DNA from 3 places in the Gynuella sp. genome. Region 1 is predicted to be linked to each of the others. Evidence: predicted binding sites of a transcription regulator. Region 1 holds the regulator's gene; each other region holds the start of a gene.
What was found. Region 1 encodes sigma-54, which starts transcription at its own class of promoters, with help from an activator protein. Its sites were predicted from a motif close to TGGCACNNNNNTTGCTNT; they were not measured.

Region 1 (3,207 bases):
GGATTTAATTGACGATGGCGCATTGCGTGCGTCAATACAAACCGCGACTCGGGATTCCTGATGTTCAGAATACAGCAGTCGAGTCAGTTCAGGCAGCAGGGCGACAGGCATGTTATCGATACAATTATAGCCATTGTCTTCGAGGCACTGCAGCACGGTGGTTTTACCAGAGCCAGATCTGCCGCTGATTATGATTAGTTTCATAGTCATTCCAATGTCAATCGGGGGAGTGCAACATCCATCTTCTCAAGATAGCATCAATTAACAACAGAACTCCCGCGCAAACTCTCCGGACGCGACTTCCGCATGAGAGAAGTTATTTCCCTGGAATTTTGGTTCTGTTACGAATTGATGAATAACTGGTAGATATCTTCCTTGCTCATTGTTGCCAGTTTATTGCGTATGGTTTCATTACTGAATTTTTCTGATAACAGAGACAAGACCTCAAGGTGAGCTGTTTTTTCTTCCTCTGGAACCAATAACACAAACAGAAGATTCACCGGACGTTTATCAACAGCGTCAAAATCAATTGGATCTTTCAACCTGAAAAAAGCACCAATGATTTTGTCGTAATCACTGATTCGACAGTGCGGGATGGCAACACCATTACCAAAACCTGTACTGCCGAGCCGCTCTCTTGCGATCAGGTTGTCGAAAATATAGTCAGATGTCAGTTCCGGCACAAGCTGGCTGATCATCTCGGCGATATCCTGTAATGCTTTCTTTTTACTGGTAGCGGCCACATCTGTAAAGATGTAGCCGGGTTGTAGGATTTGTTTAAGCATGAGTATTAAAGAAACCTGCTTTTAAATTAGTGGCCATGTTGCCGGTTAACATGTTTTTCCTTATGTTTCAGCAATTGTCGGTCAAGTTTGTCGTGCATCAGATCAATAGCAGCGTAGAGGTCATCATGGGTGGCATCTGCATGGATTTGTGTGCCTGGTATATTAATTTGCGCCTCCGCTTTTTGTCGGGACTTTTCGACAGACAAGGTAACTTGAACATTACTGATCTGATCGTGATGTTTTTCCAGTTTTTCTATACGGTTTTTGACGTAATCTTTGAGAGGATCGGTGATTTCCAGGTGATGGCCACTGATATTGATTTGCATAGGCTTCTCCTCAGTTTATTTGGATGTTTGGCATCCACTTATCTTTATGGGGCCGGAACTGCGTTCCGGCTTATTGTTAAGAATAGCTTGTGTTGTAGATAAATGCTTGATCTGGGTAGTGAATTTCCCTAGACCTTACCACTCATTACATTTTTTTTTACAGTCTGATTGACATGTATTCTTGTTTAGCTAAACCAGTTGTTTACGTTCATTTGAGGGGGGAATATTTAACGCCTCCCGATATTTTGCGATTGTTCTACGTGCTACCTGAATTCCCTGATCTCCCAGCATCGTAGCGATTTTACTGTCACTCAACGGCTTTTTAGGGTTCTCTGATGCAACCAGCTTTTTGATGATTGCACGGATTGCGGTAGAGGAGCACTCTCCCCCTGAGCTGGTACTGACGTGGCTGGAAAAGAAGAACTTCAGCTCAAAGATGCCTCTCGGAGTATGCATATATTTCTGAGTAGTCACCCTGGAAATGGTGGACTCATGCATATCCACAGCTTCGGCAATATCATGCAGTACCAATGGCTTCATGGCTTCTTCACCATATTCAAAAAAACCAAGTTGGTGTTCGACGATTTTGGTGGCCACCTTCAGAAGGGTTTCGTTACGGCTTTGCAGGCTCTTGATGAACCACCTTGCTTCCTGAAGGTTGTCACGAAGGTAAGTGTTGTCATCGCTGCTATCTGCGCGCTTAACCATGGAGGCATAGCTGGCATTGACTCTTAAGCGGGGTGCAATTTCCGGGTTTAGTTCTACCTTCCAGCGCTGGTTTTCTATGTCTTTGCTCACAATGACGTCAGGAATGACATACTCTGGTTGTAGCGGGGCAATTTGTTCCCCCGGACGTGGGTTCAGCTGCTGAATCAAGCCAATCACATCTTTAAGTTGATCTTCCTTGATTTTCATACGACGCATGATCGTAGCGTAGTCCTTACTACCGAGCAGGTTGAGATACTGGTCAACCAGTTGAATGGTTTCTTTGAGTGCCGGGGTCGTTTCCGGTAGCTGTTTTAGTTGTGCCAGCAGACAGTCGCGCAGGTCACGGCTGCATACTCCTACCGGATCAAACATTTGCAGTCTGTGTAATACTGCATCCACTTCTTCCACATCCAGAGGATCTTCCTCTGTGCCGATATCCTGTTGCAGTGAGTCGACCAGCTCTTGCCAATCCGTATTTAAATAGCCATCAGCGTTGATACAGTCAAGAATGGCAAATGCGATGGCGCGATCCCGGTCAGACATTGGTGTCAGATTCAGCTGCCAGCGCAAATGTTCTTCCAGGCTGTCAGTGGTTGAATTCTGATTTTCGTAAAAATTGTCATCATCGGATGCAGGAGCTGACAGACCCGTTGGGGCATGTTGATAGACATCATCCCAGGAGCTGTCCACAGCAAGGTCGTCAGGGATATTTTCACCCCATTCCTGGTCTATTTCCCGGACTTCGGTTTCATTATTACCGTTGTTTTCTTTGGGGGCTTCGCTGAAATCGGTTGCGCCGTTTTCTTTGGCTGTATCGTGTTTTAACACACCGTTTTCATGATTATCCTGATGTCCTTCGCTATCCTCTTCAACTTCGAGCATGGGATTGGAATCCAATGCCTGCTGAATCTCCTGTTGCAGATCCAATGTGGACAGTTGTAACAGCTTAATGGCCTGTTGCAACTGGGGGGTCATGGTCAGATGTTGACCCATTTTGAGTTGTAGAGAAGTCTTCATATACTCATTGGTTCTCAAATTTGCATATCTTACAGGCGGAAATTATCGCCCAGATAGGTTTCACGTACTTTCTGATTGGCTAGTATCTGTTCTGCGTTGCCTTCGGCAATAATATGTCCATTACCTACTATGTAGGCACGTTCACAGATATCCAATGTCTCGCGTACGTTATGGTCTGTAATCAATACGCCGATACCGCGATTTTTCAAGTGTGTCACTATTTCCTTGATGTCACTGACAGAAATTGGATCAACCCCGGCAAATGGTTCATCCAGTAATATGAATTTGGGTTCCATAGCCAGAGCTCTGGCGATTTCCACTCGGCGACGCTCTCCCCCAGATAAAGCCATTCCGAGACTTTTGCGAACATG
Region 2 (3,207 bases), on a different contig from region 1:
TTACCCAACAAAGATTTATTCCCAGTAAATGAACTCAATGCAGCAAGTAGTCTGGTGTTTGCAGATCATGGAGTGGATGCTTTGCAATATGCTGCAACTGAAGGCTACCTTCCATTGAAGCAGTGGATCTCTGATCAATACAAGACAAGAGAGGGGTTGGAGGTCAAGCCAGAACAAATCGTCATTACCAATGGTTCCCAGCAGGCTTTTGATCTGATCGGTAAGGTTTTGTTAAATGAAGGCGATCCATTGGCCATGGAGCAGCCTGGTTATCTGGGTGCGATACAGGCCTTTTCATTTTTCCGTCCGGCATGGCAATGTGTTCGGCTGGACGAGCAGGGGATGAACCTTGACGATATCCGTAAAGCGTTGAGATGTTCTACCCACTTGTTTTACAGCGTTCCAAACTTTCAGAACCCGACCGGTTTATCGCACCCGAATCAAAATCGTGAAGCTGTTGCGGATTTGCTCCGTGATCAAGATTGCTTTTTGATTCAGGATGACCCATATGGTTGGATTCAATTCAGCCAGCAACGCTATCAGAGCTATGCGAGCCTTTTACCGAATCAAACGATATTGCTCGGATCATTTTCAAAAACCGTCGTTCCCGCCTTTCGTTTAGGTTGGGTTGTTGTACCGGAGGCGTTGATAGATCCGTTTCTAATTGCCAAACAGGCCATTGATTTACACACTAATAGCTTTTGTCAGCGTGTGTTGCATGAGTATGTCAGCAGTGAAAGTTTTTTCCCTCATTTGGCCGGTATCATTGATAACTATCAAGCACAGAAACAAGCAATGGTGGATGCGGTTAAGGAAATGATGCCAGAAGGCGTTAGTTGCAGTGATCCCGAAGGTGGTATGTTTATTTGGTTAAAACTGCCCGAAAGCCTCTCTGCCCGGGCGTTATTAGATTATTGCATGGAACGTAAGGTGGTCTTTGTACCTGGCGATACCTTCTATCTTGGTGCTGAGGATGGAAACGAACTCAGGATGAATTATTCTTGTCTATCTGCAGAAAAAATTCGAGAAGGGGTGCAAATTATGGCGGATGGCGTTAATCAGTTGATCTCCAGGTCTCGTTAAGGAGTAGTATTTTTTTTGGTGCGCTCTTTTCTGTCAGTTTAAAAAAAGGGCTGTTTTGGTGCGAGGCTTAAGTCCATCATAGACAGCTCTTATATCTTTGTTCAATTCCATTTCTTACTCACTCCAAGACGTTTTCTGTAACTTACTACGTAGTCGTTTTCGTTATATCCTGAAAATTTTCTCCGCTCCCAAAGCGGGATCTATTGGCTGGCAAATTAATTGCAGAAATAGAGTTATCGGGCTTATTTCCCTGTAATAAGCAACTGAACCACAGACTGTCGTAAGCCGGTTCGTAACTCGCAATTAATAATGAGACGGGATATGAGTATAAATTGGAATGAATACCAGCCAAACCAGTTCTATGATGAGTTAATTCGACAACCAGGAAAACCAAGACCCGCTGGCCGGAAACTGGCTGGTTATTTGTGTAAGCTGACAGAACAGGAACTGACTGAACGACGCAACGCAGCTGAAGTTACTATTCAGCAGATGGGCGTTTCTTTTACGGTATATACCGATGGGCAGAATATCGATCGTTCCTGGCCCTTTGACATTATTCCCCGCGTCATCGATAGCAAACAGTGGCAGAGCACCGAATTGGGGCTGAAACAAAGGCTTAAAGCTCTGAACATGTTCATCAATGACCTTTATCACGATCAAAATATCATCAAGGATGGAATAGTACCCGCACACATCATTAAAGAATCAAAAAACTTTCGTAAGGAATGCATTGGTGTGAGTCCTCCTTACGGTGTTTGGGCTCATATCTGTGGTACCGATCTGGTCAGAGATGAGGATGGTAAGTTTTATGTGCTTGAAGATAACCTGAGGGTGCCATCTGGTGTGTCATATATGCTGGAAAACAGAGCGATCACCAAGCGGGTATTCCCGGAGTTGTTTGAGTCCGTTCGCATTTTGCCAAATAACGCATATCCAGCTGAGTTGCTTAAGATGCTGGGCTCTTTGTCACCTCGTAAGATCAAGCAACCACAGATTGTCGTCCTGACACCAGGTATTTTTAATTCAGCATATTTTGAGCATGCTTTTCTGGCCCAGGAGATGGGGGCTGAATTGGTGGAAGGATCCGACCTGGTGGTCAATGACGACAACATAGTTTATATGAAAACCATTTCAGGACTTGAAAGAGTTGATGTTATTTATCGTCGGATTGATGATTTATTTCTGGATCCCGAAGTTTTTAACAAAGATTCTGTTTTGGGCGTGCCTGGATTGATGCGGGCATGGAAAGCAGGAAAAGTTGCTCTGGCAAATGCGCCGGGAGCAGGTGTGGCGGACGATAAAGTCGTTTATGCCTATGTGCCAAAAATGATTGAATACTATTTGGGGGAGAAAGCCATACTGCCGAATGTTGAGACCTTTCTGTGTGAAGATCCGGAGCAGCGGTCCTATGTTTTGGCAAACCTCGATAAGCTGGTGATTAAGCCGGCTAATGAAAGCGGTGGTTACGGTATGCTGGTAGGCCCTCACAGCACTAAAAAGATGCGCGATACCTTTGCTGAACTGATTGTTGGAAATCCCAGAAACTACATTGCACAGCCGACATTGAAACTGTCTACGGCACCTTCTTTGGTTGAGGGAACGCAACCGAAACCCAGACACCTGGATTTGAGACCATTTATTCTTCAGGGCAAATCAATGTACTGCACCACTGGCGGGTTAACCCGAGTGGCCATGAAAGAAGGTTCTCTGGTGGTCAATTCCTCCCAGGGTGGCGGCAGTAAAGATACCTGGATTGTTGATATGGAGAAACGGTGATGTTGTCGAGAGTTGCAGCACGGGTCTATTGGACCGCACGTTATCTGGAACGGGTTGAAAACACTGCTAGGCTGTTGAGTGTGTTTAACAGTTTGTTGTTGGATTTGCCGAGTGGTATCAATCTGGGTTGGTACAATCTGGTTATCATCAATGGCTCGGAGGAAGGTTTCGAAAGAAGGTATAAAGTGCGTAACGAACGTAATGTCCTGCGCTTTATGATTGCCGATGCCAATAACGCCTCCTCAATTGTGAACATGATACATTGGGTGAAAGAGAATCTCAGAACATCCAGGGATGTGTTGCCCAGTGAGACCTGGGAACTGATCAATGAGCTGAACATGTTTGTTC
Region 3 (3,207 bases), on a different contig from region 1:
GCGTGATGCCAACGGCTTGTTGCAGCCCCCTATCTCTCCGGTCAGCGGCCGGCGCATGAACTCCAAACAGGTCTACTCCATGGATGACCTGGATGACTACGACTTTTTCATCCGCGAAGTTCTGGATACCGCCCACGCCCAGAACATTCCGGCTGATGCGGTGGTGGCGGAATATGCTCCGGGACAATTTGAGGTCAATCTGCCACACGTTACCGATCCACTGGAAGCAGCCGATCACGCAGTGTTATTGCGCCGGGTCATTCGTCAGGTGGCACGCAAACACGATATGGAAGCCACATTTATGGCCAAACCCTATATCGATGAGTCGGGCAGCGGCACCCACGTCCATGTCAGTCTGCTGAACGACGCTGGCGAGAATATTTTTGCAGCCGAGGATCCATTGCTGCATCCACCATTGCGATATGCCGTCGGTGGCTTACTGCAGATGGCCGATTCGGTACAGGCGCTGCTTTGCCCCAACATCAACAGCTATCGCAGACTGGCACCGGGAGCTTATGCTCCGACCAGCTACACCTGGGGTTATGACAATCGTACTGCCTCGATCCGTATTCCCTCTGGGGAGATCGAAGCCACCCGTATCGAGCATCGCATGAGTGGCGCCGATACCAATCCCTATCTGGCCGTTGCGGTAGTGCTGGCGGGAATCGGTGAAGGTCTGATGAAACAGATAGAACCACCGGAACCTATCACCAACAATGCCTACGATCAGGATCATCCTCAATTGGCAGATAATCCACGCGATGCGTTGCGGGCCATGGAGGCCAATGAAGAGATCAGTGCGTGGTTTGGAGAAGAGTTTTTAAGAATTTACAGTATCTGCAAATGGTCGGAAGTCAGTCTGTTTGAACGGCAAGTCACTGAACTCGAATACAGTTTGTTACTGCCCTACCTTTAAGCTGATTTTGCACCAAAACAAAACACAAAAACTTTGCAACGTTTTGTTTTGGTGCTAAAAAACCACCACTCTGTCACGAACACGCGATACCGACAGTACCATGGCAATTTTCCTTACCAGAATGCCCGACAATCAGGCATTTTCACTTAAAACGCCCCAAAAAATACAAACCAACCAGATAATCCTTCCTGAATGGTACGATTCATGCTCGTGCGACGCCCTGATTTGTCATTAAAGACCCATATCGAACCTATAGCGCCGAACGAGGCACTTAAAACGAGCGTTTGCTGACCATCTAAACGAACCAAAACAATACATCAGCAAATGGCTATGGCGCTGTATCTCATTGACACTGGTAAGAGGACATTTTGTGGATAGCACAGCAATTAACAATATCAGCGCTGCCATCACCACCCTGAGCCAGAGTACCGATACTCTGTTTCTGTTACTCGGCGCAGCAATGGTGCTGGCCATGCATGCAGGGTTCGCTTTTCTGGAAGTCGGCACCGTGCGTCATAAAAACCAAGTCAATGCACTGGTTAAAATCATCACTGACTTCGGCGTTTCCACCGTGGCCTACTTTTTTATCGGTTATCAGATTGCTTATGGCGAAAACTTTTTTGTGCCGGCCTCCGAGCTGGCGCAAAACCATGGTTATTCCCTGGTGAAGTTTTTCTTTTTGTTAACGTTTGCAGCTGCCATTCCTGCCATTGTTTCAGGTGGAATCGCAGAACGTGCACGGTTCTACCCGGTGTTAATTGCCTCGGCCTTGATCGTGGCACTGGTATATCCATTGTTTGAGGGCATTGTTTGGAACAATAATTTCGGCTTTCAACAATGGTTGATCGATCACTATGGATTTGCGTTTCATGACTTTGCCGGATCCGTTGTCGTCCATGCGGTCGGCGGCTGGATTGCCTTTGGCGCTATCGTCCTGCTGGGTACCCGTAAAGGTCGTTACCGCGATGGCCGGGTGGTGGCGTTTGCACCTTCAAATATTCCTTTTCTGGCTCTTGGTGCGTGGGTATTGGCAGTCGGCTGGTTCGGCTTTAATGTCATGTCAGCGCAAACCATTACCGGTATTTCCGGACTGGTAGCAGTCAACAGCCTGATGGCAATGGTGGGCGGCACACTGACCGCCATGGTGATCGGCCGTAAGGACCCGGGATTCATCCATAACGGGCCTCTGGCTGGGCTGGTGGCTGTATGCGCCGGATCCGATCTGATGCATCCGATTGCAGCGCTATTGGTAGGGGGCATGGCCGGCATTTTGTTTGTATTGGTCTTTACCACAGCACAAAACCGCTTCCCAAAATTTGACGATGTACTGGGTGTCTGGCCATTGCACGGCCTTTGTGGTGCCTGGGGTGGTCTGGCTGCCGGGATTTTTGGTCAGGAAACATTTGGTGGTCTGGGTGGCATCAGTTTTATTGCCCAGTTGTTGGGGACCCTGGCCGGTATTGCCATCGCTCTACTCGGAGGCTTTATCATTTACGGTATGGTGAAAGCTTTCATCGGATTGAGGCTAACTCAAGAAGAAGAATTCAATGGTGCGGATTTGTCCATTCACTATATCAGTGCGAATCCGGAAGAATAATCATACGGTGGTCCAGGGATGGACTGTCAGTATCAATAACGACATCTCCCACACTCTCAAACATCACGGCTCAATAGCCGTCGATTTATCTGTTTCATCAGAAGCCTATTGATGGAATCTTTGAAAAATGGCCTATTTCCGTGCAGGAGGCCGTCCGTTTCGTTCGAAGGCAGCCCTCTCTCTAGTCCTCATTGATACCAGTAAACTCCGGTTTTGCGAGCAGTGCTGACCGGTCTGCATCAAAACTATCCCTCTTTTTTTAAAGCTCCTGATAAGAATCTCTAGACCACATCACAAAAACAGGACGGCTACTCTTAAAGAACCTGCCGACAAAACATACCTCAACGAATCAACGAGTTGATGAGTATTTTATCGGCTTCTCTTGTTATCCCATGACTATATCTTCAGCACATACATATCAGGCCATATATGTTTGGTCGCAGCAAAAGTATCCAGATAAACACTTATGCCGATCGCCTCAACTCCTCAAACACATGTTTGTCAGGTTTAAAACTGATTTACTGGTCACAACAAAAACTTGATGCGTGTCTCTTTTATCTGCGACAACCCGTCATAAAGTTTTGAACACCCTCGCAAATTTCACTAATAAACCCCAAAAAGCAGTTTCATATATTGGGCACACTCACAGATAGGTCTACTATTGCGCCATCGACTCACCGAAGCCCGTTGCAGG

Region 2: a site for sigma-54 is predicted at 1,292-1,309, ahead of ACQY6I_RS12045 (circularly permuted type 2 ATP-grasp protein). Genes of this name have one in related genera too.
Region 3: a site for sigma-54 is predicted at 1,110-1,127, ahead of ACQY6I_RS06135 (ammonium transporter). Genes of this name have one in related genera too.

The regions. Positions count from the first base shown of each region.
Region 1 covers NZ_JBNKSF010000035.1:22,779-25,985, reverse strand. The annotation lists gene rapZ (RNase adapter RapZ) at 1-204, opposite strand, end outside; gene ptsN (PTS IIA-like nitrogen regulatory protein PtsN) at 342-785, opposite strand; gene hpf (ribosome hibernation-promoting factor, HPF/YfiA family) at 812-1,111, opposite strand; gene ACQY6I_RS13275 (RNA polymerase factor sigma-54) at 1,301-2,836, opposite strand; gene lptB (LPS export ABC transporter ATP-binding protein) at 2,866-3,207, opposite strand, start outside.
Region 2 covers NZ_JBNKSF010000031.1:14,208-17,414, forward strand. The annotation lists gene ACQY6I_RS12040 (PLP-dependent aminotransferase family protein) at 1-1,083, shown strand, start outside; gene ACQY6I_RS12045 (circularly permuted type 2 ATP-grasp protein) at 1,405-2,859, shown strand; gene ACQY6I_RS12050 (alpha-E domain-containing protein) at 2,859-3,207, shown strand, end outside.
Region 3 covers NZ_JBNKSF010000016.1:29,097-32,303, forward strand. The annotation lists gene ACQY6I_RS06130 (glutamine synthetase family protein) at 1-916, shown strand, start outside; gene ACQY6I_RS06135 (ammonium transporter) at 1,302-2,513, shown strand.